3 regions of the Blautia sp. AM47-4 genome follow, and region 2 is predicted to be linked to each of the others. Evidence: a T-box and tRNA genes for the amino acid it is inferred to sense, from the RefSeq annotation. Region 2 holds a T-box; the other regions hold tRNA genes.
The links. The T-box of region 2 lies ahead of DW965_RS22105 (valine--tRNA ligase). A T-box ahead of a tRNA ligase gene usually reads a tRNA of that ligase, here a tRNA-Val.

Region 1 (4,187 bases), on a different contig from region 2:
GTGGGTCATCATGCCGCGTGCGATTGATCTGATTGCAAATGGAAAGGTAACGGTAGAAGACGGACACGTAAAGATAAAGGAGTAAGAGCGATGAAAGTACTGATTGTAGGAAGCGGCGGAAGAGAGCATGCGATTGCCTGGAAGGTGGCACAGAGCCCGAAGGTAGACAAGATTTACTGCGCTCCTGGAAACGCAGGAATTGCGGAGTACGCAGAGTGTGTCGATATTGCAGCGATGGAGTTTGACAAGCTCGTTGCTTTTGCGAAAGAAAAAGAGATTGACCTGACCGTCATCGGCATGGATGATCCGCTGGTCGGCGGTGTTGTCGATGCGTTTGAGGCAGAGGGACTGCGCGTATTCGGACCAAGAAAGAATGCGGCAATACTGGAAGGATCGAAAGCGTTCTCCAAAGACCTGATGAAAAAATACCATATCCCGACGGCGGCATACGAGACATTCTCCGATCCGGAGGCGGCAGAGAAGTATCTGGAAACCGCAAAATTCCCGATCGTACTGAAAGCCGACGGTCTGGCGCTTGGAAAAGGCGTTCTGATCTGCAACACCTTAGAGGAAGCAAAAGAGGGCGTCAAGACGATCATGCTCGACAAGAAATTCGGCAGTGCCGGAAACGAGATGGTCATCGAGGAGTTTATGACGGGGCGTGAGGTTTCCGTTCTCTCCTTTGTGGATGGAAAGACGATCAAGACGATGAGTTCCGCACAGGATCACAAGAGAGCAGGAGACGGCGACACCGGCCTGAACACCGGCGGTATGGGCAACTTCTCCCCGAGTCCGTTTTATACCGAAGAAGTGGATAAGTTCTGTAAGAAATATATCTATCAGCCGACCGTAGATGCGATGGCAGCCGAGGGAAGACCGTTTAAGGGAGTTATCTTCTTCGGACTGATGCTGACACCGGACGGACCGAAGGTGCTCGAGTACAATGCCCGCTTCGGCGATCCGGAGGCACAGGTTGTGCTTCCTCGTATGAAGACAGACATCATTGATGTATTTGAAGCCTGCATCGACGGAACTCTCGACCAGATCGACCTGCAGTTTGCAGATAATGCGTGTGTCTGCATCGTACTGGCTTCGAACGGTTATCCGGTTTCCTACGAAAAAGGATTCCCGATCCGCGGACTCGAGACGTTCAAAGAGCATGAGGGCTACTACTGCTTCCACGCCGGAACGAAGTTCAAGGACGGCGAGATCGTGACGAACGGAGGCCGTGTACTCGGCGTGACAGCACTTGGCGATACCCTGAAAGAGGCACGTGCGAATGCATATAAGGCTGTTGAATGGGTTGACTTTGACAATAAATATTACCGCCATGATATTGGAAAAGCGATTGACGAAGCGTAACGTGAATGTGAATTTTAATTTTGAGTAAAATGGAGCCGCCAGAATCCCGGTGAAAGGGAAATCTGGCGGCTTTGTCTTTTTATTCAGAAAAGGGAATAAAGCGCCGCCGTTCCGGATACAATAGTAAGGAGATCCTTTGCTTTTTAGCAGAATCAGAACAGGAAAGGCGGTCGGAAAAGATGGGAATCGTTTGTCTGGCGGGGATTTTTGCCGTATTTCTTCTGCTTGCATGGACGCTCTGCCGGGCGGCAGGATGGGAGAAAGAACGGGAAGATCTGGAACAGGAGCAGTACCTGAAAGAGTGGCGGGAGAAAAAGTTGAAAAAATCGAAAAAATTTGAAAATTAGTGTTGACATTTGGCGGGTGGAATGCTATACTAACGAAGTCGGTTGGTGATACAGATAAAAAGCCGACAGACAAAACACTGATGTGGGGTCTTAGCTCAGCTGGGAGAGCATCTGCCTTACAAGCAGAGGGTCATAGGTTCGAGCCCTATAGGCCCCATATTTTATGAAAAACGGTGTTGAAAATGAATATGGCGAGATAGCTCAGTTGGCTAGAGCACGCGGTTCATACCCGCGGTGTCGAGGGTTCGAATCCCCCTCTCGCTACTTATGGAACCCTTGAGAAATCAAGGGTTCTTTTGGCTTTATGGACAGTATGATGATATGGCTGTCATGTCAAAATCGTGTCTTGAAATCCACAGGGATTTGTGAGAAAATAAGACTACCTAAGAGCTTGTTTTGGGCTCTGAAAGTAAATAAAACAGTAATGGATAGAAGAAAGATAAGGAAAAAACAATGATAGAGTTTAATAAACCACCTTTTATTGGAACAGAACTGGAATACATCCGCCAGGCGGCAGAGGAAAACAACAAGCTGTGCGGCGACGGTCCTTTTACGAAGAAATGTTCTGCCTGGATGCAGGACAATTTCAACGTAAAACATGCGATGCTTACGACATCCTGCACCCATGCACTGGAAATGGCAGCTTACCTGTCTGAGATTCGGCCGGGCGACGAAGTGATCATGCCGTCCTACACGTTTGTTTCCACTGCAGATGCCTTTGTTCTGCGCGGAGCAAAAATCGTCTACGTGGATATCCGTCCGGATACGATGAACATCGACGAGACCAAGATTGAGGATGCCATCACCGAAAAAACAAAAGCGATTGTTCCGGTTCACTATGCGGCGTTGCCTGTGAAATGGATACCATCATGGATATTGCAAAACGCCATAACCTGAAGGTTGTAGAGGATGCGGCACAGGGTGTGAGCGCGTACTACAAGGGAAAAGCCCTTGGAACGATCGGCGATTTTGGCTGCTACAGCTTCCATGAGACGAAAAACTATACGATGGGAGAGGGCGGCGCGCTGCTGTTCCAGGATGAGAATTATCTGGAAAAAGCAGAGATCCTTCGTGAAAAGGGAACGAACCGCAGCAAGTTTTTCCGCGGACAGATCGACAAATATACCTGGATCGACTACGGCTCCTCCTATCTGCCGAGTGATATGAATGCGGCTTACCTGCTTGCAGAACTCGAGGAACATGAGAAAATCGATAGAAAGCGGATGGCCATCTACAACTATTACCATGAGCAGCTCCGTCCGCTGGCTGAGGCCGGAAAGATCGAGCAGCCGGTTGTGCCGGAAGGCTGTGTACATAATGCGCATATGTACTTCATCAAGGCAAGAAATCTGGAAGTGCGTACAAAACTGATCAACTATATGAAAGAGCGCGGTGTGATGTGTGTCTTCCATTACGTTCCGCTCCATACCTCCCCGGCCGGACAGAAGTTCGGTGTTTTCCACGGAGAGGACAAATACACAACAAAAGAGAGCGAGCGCCTGATGCGTCTGCCAATGTTCTACAGCCTGTCTGAACAGGATATGGCATATGTCGTAGAGTGCCTCATGGACTTTAAAGAGTGGTAACATTTCATGTATGAGAAGTTTTTAAACTACTTTACGGACTATATTTTCGTGAAGGATGAGCCGCAGAAAGCCGATGTGATTTTTGTGCCGGGAAACGGATATCCGCAGATGGCGGCGCACGCGGCAGAACTCTGGAAAGAAGGATTTGCGCCGTATGTGCTTCCGTCGGGAAGATACAGTACTGTGCTCGGGCATTTCGCCGGTGTACAGGATCTTGCGGAGCAGTACGGCGGGAACTATGAAACCGAGTGGGAGTTTCTGCGGACGGTACTGCAGAAAAACAGCGTGCCGGAGAAAGCGATTCTGCGCGAAGACCAGGCGACGTATACGTATGAAAATGCACTGCGGTCACGGGAAGTGACAGATGCGGCGGGCATCGAGGTAAAAAAAGCGATCCTCTGCTGCCGGAATCTCCATGCGAGACGGTGTATTCTGTATTACCAGCTTGTCTACCCGGAGACAGAGTTTTTTGTCTGTCCTTCGGATATTGAGTTCACCAGAGAAAACTGGCATACAAAGGGTGAATGGATCGACCAGGTGTTAGGAGAAATGGAGCGCTGCGGCGGTCAGTTCCACAAGATTCTGCGGGAACTGCCGGCGGATTCTGAATTTTAACACCAGTAGACAAGAAGTCCCCCGCTTTTAAAGCGGTGAGATGAATTGTTAAAAGAAACATAACGGCAGTGGTAGGCGGAGAGAAATCGGTATCCTCCACTGACATGAGGAAAGTCACAGTCGAACTATTCTCGACATGTCAGACTCCGTGAAAATACCGACTGTAAGTTGAAACGAAAAGATTTATAAAAAAGAGCGGAAATTGTGGTAAAATTGCGGCTCGTATGGTATACTATCGTTAAGTTAAGTTTCTAATCTAAAGCAAAGGTTGGTGGAC
Region 2 (4,187 bases):
TTATCAGCCGCTTTTCGAGCTGTTTGCGGACGAACAGCCGGGTGAGCTGTACGGAAGCAGCGGCGGCTTTGAACTGGAGCTGACTCTGCCGTGGACGGAGGAAGGAAAACGCGGCTTCCGCCATCTGCAGATCGGAACGGATCAGGTGACGATTGCATTGATGCGGGAAGGGAAGTACGATCAGATCTTAAAGAGGATGGGAAACGTTTTGGATTTATCAAAAGAGCGCAGATTCTGCGGGAAAGACGGCATCTGGGTAGGCGCAGAGTAAATGTCATCGGAAGTGACGAAGCTGCCGGGGATGATGGTACACAGATTCTGTGTGGGAAAAGCGAAAAAGAAAGGACAAGAGCAATGGCAAAAGAAATGGAAACTCCAAAGGACGAAGGGCTGCAGGGGAATGAAACGATAGAGGAAGCAATTCTGGGACTGCAAAAGGAGCCGACGCCGGAACTGCTGGCGCATGTGCTGACGGTGATCCGACGCAGAATGAAAGAGGGCGGACAGGCGATTCTTTCCGTGGAACCGCCATCCGGCGACGATCAGATCCGGATCGGAACGGTAAAGAGCGCAGACGGAAAAGTCTGGTGGGCCGCGTTTACGAGCTTTGATGAGGAATTAAAGGGGAGCAGCAGCGTGAAATCTACGTTTCTCGTGAGTCTGGAACAGCTGATCCACATGGCATCCGAAACAAAGGAGATCAGCGGTGTGATTTTCAATCCGTGGAACCGCACGATCATGCTGGATCATACGCTGCTTTCGATTATCATCGGGGAAGAGAATGCGGGGCACTGAATTGCCGAAAGGAAAAAAGCAAGCACAGAAAGACTCCGAGGGTACATTATTATTTTAAGGAGGTTTTACATCATGGAGGGTTTTCAGGTAACAGAAATCGGGGAAAAAATTTACTGTATTTTGGACGCAGGAAATTCATCGTTCTATGTAGTAGAAGGTGAAGAAAAAGCGGCTGTCATTGATACCGGCATTACGGCAGGCACAAAGATTCTGCCGGTGATCCGTGAGCTGACGGACAAGCCGCTTCTGCTGGTCATCACGCATGCGCATCCGGATCACATGTATCACATGGATGAGTTTGATGAGGTGTACATGTGCCACGATGAAAAGAAGATGGATCCAGAGACGCTTGTGATGCTGACAGCGGGAAAATTAAAACCGTGGGAGGAGATTCATGACATCCGTACCGATTCCGTGATTCCGCTCGGCGGCACAGAGCTGGCCGTCTGTCAGACACCGGGCCATACGCCGGGCAGCGTCGTTGTGCTTGAGACGAAACAGAATTACCTGTTCACCGGAGATGCGATCGGAAGCGGCTGCGGTGTCTGGATGCAGGTGCCGGGCGGAACGAGCCTGGAAGAGTATTACGACGGGCTGGTCGGACTGATGGTGTGGCTTGTGAAGAGGGGCGGCCGCATGAAATTCTTCGGCGGTCATCACACGCAGGTGTTTGAATCGACGGCGCATCCGGTTTACAATCCGCTCAGCCTCGGCGTTCTCGCAGATCTCATCGACCTTGTGGATCAGGTGATCCACGGCGAAAACCTGGGACGGCCAAGCAATGCGAAGCCGTTTTCGAAAGAACAGGTCCGCTACGCGTCGTACGGCCGCGCAGAAATGCAGTACTGTGCATCGCGGATTCACCGAAAATAAGCGCGTGAAATCTTAAAACTTCCATAAGAAGAAAGGTTTTTGCCCGCGGCGGCTTGACAAAATAAAAAAACGCGATTATGATAAATGCAGTTTCTATTCCAACAGAAAAAGAAAAGGTTATGAGGAAGAGGAGTACATGGCAGGCCCCAAAAGAGAGGACGGTTCACCGGCTGAAAGGCTGTCCGGGAAGGTGGTCATGGAAGGTAGCTTCTGAACCGGAGAGCTGAAAAGCACAGAAGATGTGATGATTAGGTTCTCACGCATGAGTCACGTTACAGACTCCGAAACGAGATACAAATTAAGGTGGTACCGCGGAATTTTCGCCCTTTGCATGCATGTTATGTGTATGTGAAGGGCGTTTTTGATTTAAGACAAGCCTCTGCGGGAATAAATACCACAATACACCAAACATAAAAGGAGGATCTCATGAGCAAAGAACTCGCAAAGACCTACGATCCGAAAGGACTCGAGGACAGACTGTATCAGAAATGGCTGGATAAAGGATATTTCCACGCCACTGTAAACCCGAACAAAAAACCGTTTACCATTATGATGCCGCCTCCGAACGTAACCGGACAGCTTCACATGGGCCATGCACTCGACAACACCATGCAGGATATTCTCTGCCGTTTCAAACGGATGGAGGGATATGAAGTCCTCTGGCAGCCGGGAACCGACCATGCGGCGATTGCAACCGAGGTAAAGGTTACCAATATGCTCAAAGAGCAGGGCATCGACAAAGATGAAATCGGACGCGAAAAATTCCTGGAGCACTGCTGGGAGTGGAAGAAAGAGTACGGCGGACGCATCAACAGCCAGTTAAGAAAGATCGGCTCCTCCGCAGACTGGGAGAGAGAACGCTTCACCATGGACGAGGGATGCTCCAAAGCCGTAGAAGAAGTATTCTGCCGTCTGTATGAAAAAGGATGGATCTACAAAGGAAGCCGCATCATCAACTGGTGTCCGGTATGCCAGACTTCCATCTCCGATGCAGAGGTTGAATATCAGGAGCAGGCAGGCCACTTCTGGCACATCAACTACCCGGTAGTTGGAGAAGAAGGCCGCTTCGTAGAAATCGCAACGACCCGTCCGGAGACTCTGCTCGGCGATACTGCCGTAGCTGTCAATCCGGAGGATGAAAGATATACAGATATTGTAGGAAAAATGCTGAAGCTTCCGCTGACCGACCGTGAGATCCCGGTTATCGCAGATGCTTACGTAGACAAAGAGTTCGGAACCGGATGCGTAAAAATCACACCGGCACACGACCCGAACGATTTTGAGGTAGGAAAACGCCACAACCTCGAAGAGATCAACATCTTAAACGATGACGGAACCATGAACAACAAGTGCGGCAAATACGCCGGCATGGACCGCTACGAGGCAAGAAAAGCATGGTAGAGGATCTCGAGAAGCTTGGCCTTCTTGTAAAAGTAGTGGATCACGTTCACAACGTAGGAACCCACGACAGATGTAAGACAACCGTAGAGCCGATGATCAAACCACAGTGGTTTGTAAAAATGGCGGATATGGCTGCCGCTGCCAGCGAAGCAGAGAAGAACGGGGAAGTAAACTTCATCCCGGATCGTTTCAGCAAGATTTATCAGAACTGGCTGAACAATATCCACGACTGGTGTATTTCCCGTCAGCTCTGGTGGGGTCATCGTATCCCGGCCTATACCTGTGATGACTGTGGCGAGATCACGGTTGTAAGAGGCGGAATGCCGGAAAAATGCCCGAAATGCGGCAGCACCCATCTCACTCAGGACCCGGATACCCTGGACACCTGGTTCAGTTCTGCTCTGTGGCCGTTCTCCACGTTAGGATGGCCGGAGAAAACACCGGAATTTGATTACTTCTATCCGACGGATGTTCTCGTAACCGGATATGACATCATTTTCTTCTGGGTTATCCGTATGGTATTCTCCGCACTGGAGCAGACCAAACAGGTTCCGTTCCACCACGTACTGATTCACGGACTCGTTCGTGACTCCCAGGGACGCAAGATGAGTAAATCCCTCGGAAACGGTATCGATCCGCTCGAAGTCATTGACAAATACGGTGCAGATGCTCTCCGTCTGACTTTGATGACCGGTAATGCACCTGGAAACGATATGCGTTTCTACTGGGAGCGTGTAGAAGCCAGCCGTAACTTCGCAAACAAAGTATGGAACGCTTCCCGTTTCATCATGATGAACCTGGAAAAAGCAGAAGTTCCGTCTGAAATGCCAAAAGACAAACTGACACTGGCAGATAAATGGATTCTTTCTAAGGTAAACACGCTGGCAACGGAAGTAACGGACAACATGGACCGCTACGAGCTCGGCATCGCCGTACAGAAAGTTTACGACTTCATATGGGAGGAGTTCTGCGACTGGTACATCGAGATGGTAAAACCGCGTCTGTACAGCGAGACCGACGAGACGAAGGGCGCTGCACTGTGGACCTTAAAAACCGTTCTCGGCAATGCACTGAAACTGCTGCATCCGTTCATGCCGTTCATCACAGAGGAAATCTAC
Region 3 (4,187 bases), on a different contig from region 2:
ACAGGGAAGCATCCTGGGTGCAGAATGTTCGGGAAGCTGTATTTGGACAAACATCGGTATGTGGATATAAAAATCACGTTTTGTATCAATTGAAATTGTCTGATATTTTTTATGTGGAACAGCAAAGAAATCAAAGGAGAGGGCAGGCGTAATGGAAACAGATATGATTAAAATCACTCATTTAAAGAAAAGCTTTGGTGATGTAAAAGCAGTCAATGATCTGAGTTTTCAGGTGAAAAAAGGAGAGCTCTTTGCATTCCTTGGTGTAAACGGGGCAGGGAAGAGCACAACGATTTCGATCATCTGCGGGCAGCTTCACAAAGACAGCGGAACGGTTCAGATCCAGGGCACAGATCTGGATAAGATCGGAAGGAAAGTTGGAACAATGCTTGGCGTGGTATTTCAGGACAGTGTGCTGGACAAGCCACTTACCGTCAGGGAAAATCTGAAAAACAGAGCAGCGCTTTATGGAATAACAGGAAAAGCGTTTGAAAAAAGATTGCGGGAACTGGTGGAGATTTTTGATTTCGGAGATTATCTGAACCGGCCGGTCGGAAAACTGTCCGGCGGACAGAGAAGAAGAATTGATATTGCAAGAGCCTTGCTGCATCGGCCCGAACTTCTGATTTTAGATGAACCAACGACAGGACTTGACCCACAGACGCGGCTTTTGATCTGGGATATCATTGAAAAACTTCGAGTGGAAGAAAAGCTGACAGTTTTTCTGACTACGCACTACATGGAAGAAGCTGCAAATGCCGGTTATGTGGTGATTCTGGATAAAGGAAGCATCGTGGCAGAAGGAACTCCTTTTGAGCTGAAAAATGAGTATGTGCAGGACACTATGTCTGTTTATGGTGTGACAGAAGAAGAAATCAAAACACTGGGCAGAGAGTATAAAAAGATCCGGGATGGCTATCAGTTAAAAGTAAAAAATACCGCAGAGGCTACCCGGCTGATCGTGGAACATCAGGAAATATTCCGTGATTATGAAGTGGTAAAGGGCAGAATGGATGATGTATTTCTTGCTGTAACCGGAAAAACATTGGGAGGTGAGCACAGATGAAGGCAGTATTTGCACTTATAAGTCGAAACAGAAAATTGTTTTTTAAAGACAGAGGAATGTTTTTTTCGGCTTTAATTACTCCGGGAATTCTGATTTTGCTGTATGCTACATTTCTGGCAAACGTATACAGAGATTCCTTTGTGTCCGCGATCCCGGACATGATTACAATCTCAGACAAACTGATCGATGGAACGGTGGCCGCACAGCTTGCCGCGGCTCTTCTGGCAGTCAGCTGTGTGACTGTGACATTCTGCGTGAATCTTACGATGGTACAGGACCGGGCAAACGGAACAAGGAAAGATTTTAATGTATCGCCAATCAGCAAAGCACAGCTTTATCTTGGGTATTTTTTATCTACTGTAGTCAATTCCCTGCTGGTAAATGGGCTTGCGCTTGTATTATGCTTGGCTATATGTACAAAATGGGCTGGTATATGAGCGCTGTAGATGTATTCTGGGTTCTTCTCGATGAAATTTTACTGGTACTCTTTGGAAGCACGTTGTCAAGCATCGTCAGTTTTCCACTGACAACCCAGGGTCAGTTATCCGCAGTGGGAACGATCGTAAGTGCCGGGTATGGATTTTTATGCGGAGCTTACATGCCGATTTCAAATTTCGGCAGCGGCCTGCAGAAAGTACTGTCGTATCTGCCAAGTACCTACGGAACTTCTCTGTTGAAAAATCATATGCTCCGTGGAATCTTCGAAGAGATGGAGAACAATCAGCTGCCAGAAGAAATGATTACTGCGATTCGTGATACACTGGATTGTAACCCGAAGTTCCAGGGGTCTGTAGTAAGTGTAAATCAGATGGTGATGCTTATGGTTGGATGTGTTGTGGTATTTGGAATTATTTTTTTGTGCATGACAGCTCTTCCGGAGAAAGATGGGAAGTAAATATATCCTTCGACTATAGAATGAATAAAAAATGAGAAAAGAGACAGTTATGAATATTACAGAAAGAGAGATCGATGACCCGGAAAAAGAGGGCGTTATACTCGAATATGTAAATTTTACGAAAGAATTTGCAGAAATAAAAGAGTATGTAAGAAGCAAAGGGGAATCTATCCGGGGATACACAGAAAAGAAAGAATGTGTTTCCATAAGAACAGAAGATATTTTATATTTCGAGGCAGTGCAAAACAAGGTGTTTGCTTATACGTCAAATAAGTTTTATGAAATTAAAAGCAGACTGTATCAGCTGGAAGAGAAAATAACAAGAAAATGTATGAAGCGTGCATCAAAGACAACGATTGTAAATGCGGATCGTATTGTTTCGGTTCATACCGCATTAAATGGGCGTTTGTATGTGCTGATGGAGGTTTTGATTATTGGAGTTTATGTTACGGTGAATCTGATCGTATATGTAAATGACCATATGGTGGCGGAAAGCATGAACCAGAAACTGGAAGAGATGAGAAAACGGAAAGATGCATAGAAAAAATAACTTTGGATAGTTAAAGACAGCGTATGCCGGAAGGACATGAAATCGCTGGTATTGTAGAAACAAAAGAAAAAATTTGAAAAATTTCAAAAAATATCGTTGACAAACAGAACAAAGCGTGCTAATATACATATTGTCAGCAGGACGTAAGAACTGCTAGAAAACAGATATGGGGTCTTAGCTCAGCTGGGAGAGCATCTGCCTTACAAGCAGAGGGTCACAGGTTCGAGCCCTGTAGGCCCCATACTTCTAAAAATATAGTATGGCGAGATAGCTCAGTTGGCTAGAGCACGCGGTTCATACCCGCGGTGTCGAGGGTTCGAATCCCCCTCTCGCTACGAAAGAGAGAGCTCCTGCGAAAGCAGGGGCTTTTGTTGTTTTACGTTCGGAGGGGGCTGCCAGTGGCGGGCCCTGCAGATTACAATACCATGGAAAATGACAGGGAGGCGCTTATGAAATTATTCCACTTATCCGATCTCCACATCGGAAAGCGAGTCAATGAATTTTCGATGATCGAGGATCAGAAGTACATTTTGTCGCAGATTCTGCATACTGCAAAAAGAGAGAGACCAGATGGTGTACTGCTTTCCGGAGATATTTACGACAGTACGATTCCAAGTGCAGAAGCGGTTCAGGTTTTTGACGCGTTTCTGACAGAGCTTTCCACCAATCGGATTCCCACTTTTATTATCAGTGGAAACCATGATTCCGCCGAGCGTCTGGCATTTGGATCCAGCCTGATGGGAAAAAGCGGGATCTATTTTTCAAAGGTATACAATGGAACGATAGAGAAAATTCCGCTGCAGGATGCGTATGGCACGGTGTGGATTCATCTGCTTCCGTTTTTACGGCCTGCGGTGGTGCGTCATGCCCTGCCGGAGCGTGCGGAAGAAGTAATGTGTACAGCGGATGCAGTTCGGATTGCACTGGAACAGGATTTGGTTGATGAACAGGATCGAAATGTGATTCTGGCCCACCAGTTCGTAACCGGGGCAAAACGATGTGATGCAGAAGAACTGCAGGTTGGCGACTTGGATCAGATTCCGGCAGAATTGTTTGAAAAGTTTGATTATGCTGCACTGGGGCACATCCACAGCCCACAGAAGGTGGAAAGAGACACGGTTCGCTATTGCGGTTCGCCGCTGAAATATTCTTTTTCGGAAGCAGGACAGGAAAAAACGATTACGGTGATCAAATTAAAAGAAAAAGGAACGGTGGAGCTTAGAACAATTCCATTAAAGCCCTTGCACGATCTCAGGAAAATCCAGGGGACGTATCTGGAAGTCACGGCAAAAAGATTTTATGAGAACAGCGACTGCGAGGATTACCTTCTGGTGACGTTGACGGATGAAGAAGATGTGCCGGATGGAATGGCAAAACTCCGAACGATCTATCCGAACCTGATGCGCCTGGAGTACGATAACAAAAGAACCCGGTCTGCTGCAGACATTGGCACGGCGGAACGAGTGGAGGAAAAATCAGAACTGGAACTGTTCCGGGAATTTTATGAATTACAGAATAATCAGAGCATGACCGCACAGCAGGAAGCGCTGGTGGAAGAATTGTTACGGGGGATGAAGGGATGAAACCAAAGAAATTAGTCATCAGTGCATTCGGACCGTATGCGGACCGGATGGAACTTGATTTTGATCGGCTGGGCGGCGGTCTGTATCTGATTA

Region 1: it encodes a tRNA-Val, which carries the amino acid that the T-box ahead of DW965_RS22105 (valine--tRNA ligase) is inferred to sense. The anticodon was not compared.
Region 3: it encodes a tRNA-Val, which carries the amino acid that the T-box ahead of DW965_RS22105 (valine--tRNA ligase) is inferred to sense. The anticodon was not compared.

Annotation. Positions count from the first base shown of each region.
Region 1 covers NZ_QUHY01000002.1:187,273-191,459, reverse strand. Annotated here, with positions in the region: gene purN (phosphoribosylglycinamide formyltransferase) at 1-85, shown strand, start outside; gene purD (phosphoribosylamine--glycine ligase) at 91-1,362, shown strand; gene DW965_RS19030 (hypothetical protein) at 1,542-1,709, shown strand; tRNA gene DW965_RS02280 (tRNA-Val) at 1,794-1,866, shown strand; tRNA gene DW965_RS02275 (tRNA-Met) at 1,900-1,973, shown strand; partial or broken gene rffA (dTDP-4-amino-4,6-dideoxygalactose transaminase) at 2,163-3,295, shown strand; gene DW965_RS02265 (YdcF family protein) at 3,302-3,910, shown strand.
Region 2 covers NZ_QUHY01000010.1:89,477-93,663, reverse strand. Annotated here, with positions in the region: gene DW965_RS08865 (hypothetical protein) at 1-271, shown strand, start outside; gene DW965_RS08860 (SseB family protein) at 355-795, shown strand; gene DW965_RS08855 (MBL fold metallo-hydrolase) at 868-1,668, shown strand; T-box leader at 1,779-1,999, shown strand; partial or broken gene DW965_RS22105 (valine--tRNA ligase) at 2,095-4,187, shown strand, end outside.
Region 3 covers NZ_QUHY01000005.1:37,329-41,515, forward strand. Annotated here, with positions in the region: gene DW965_RS04650 (hypothetical protein) at 1-152, shown strand, start outside; gene DW965_RS04655 (ABC transporter ATP-binding protein) at 152-1,066, shown strand; gene DW965_RS20830 (hypothetical protein) at 1,162-1,503, shown strand; gene DW965_RS20835 (ABC transporter permease) at 1,500-1,961, shown strand; gene DW965_RS04665 (LytTR family DNA-binding domain-containing protein) at 2,011-2,502, shown strand; tRNA gene DW965_RS04670 (tRNA-Val) at 2,680-2,752, shown strand; tRNA gene DW965_RS04675 (tRNA-Met) at 2,773-2,846, shown strand; gene DW965_RS04680 (exonuclease SbcCD subunit D) at 2,961-4,094, shown strand; gene DW965_RS04685 (AAA family ATPase) at 4,091-4,187, shown strand, end outside.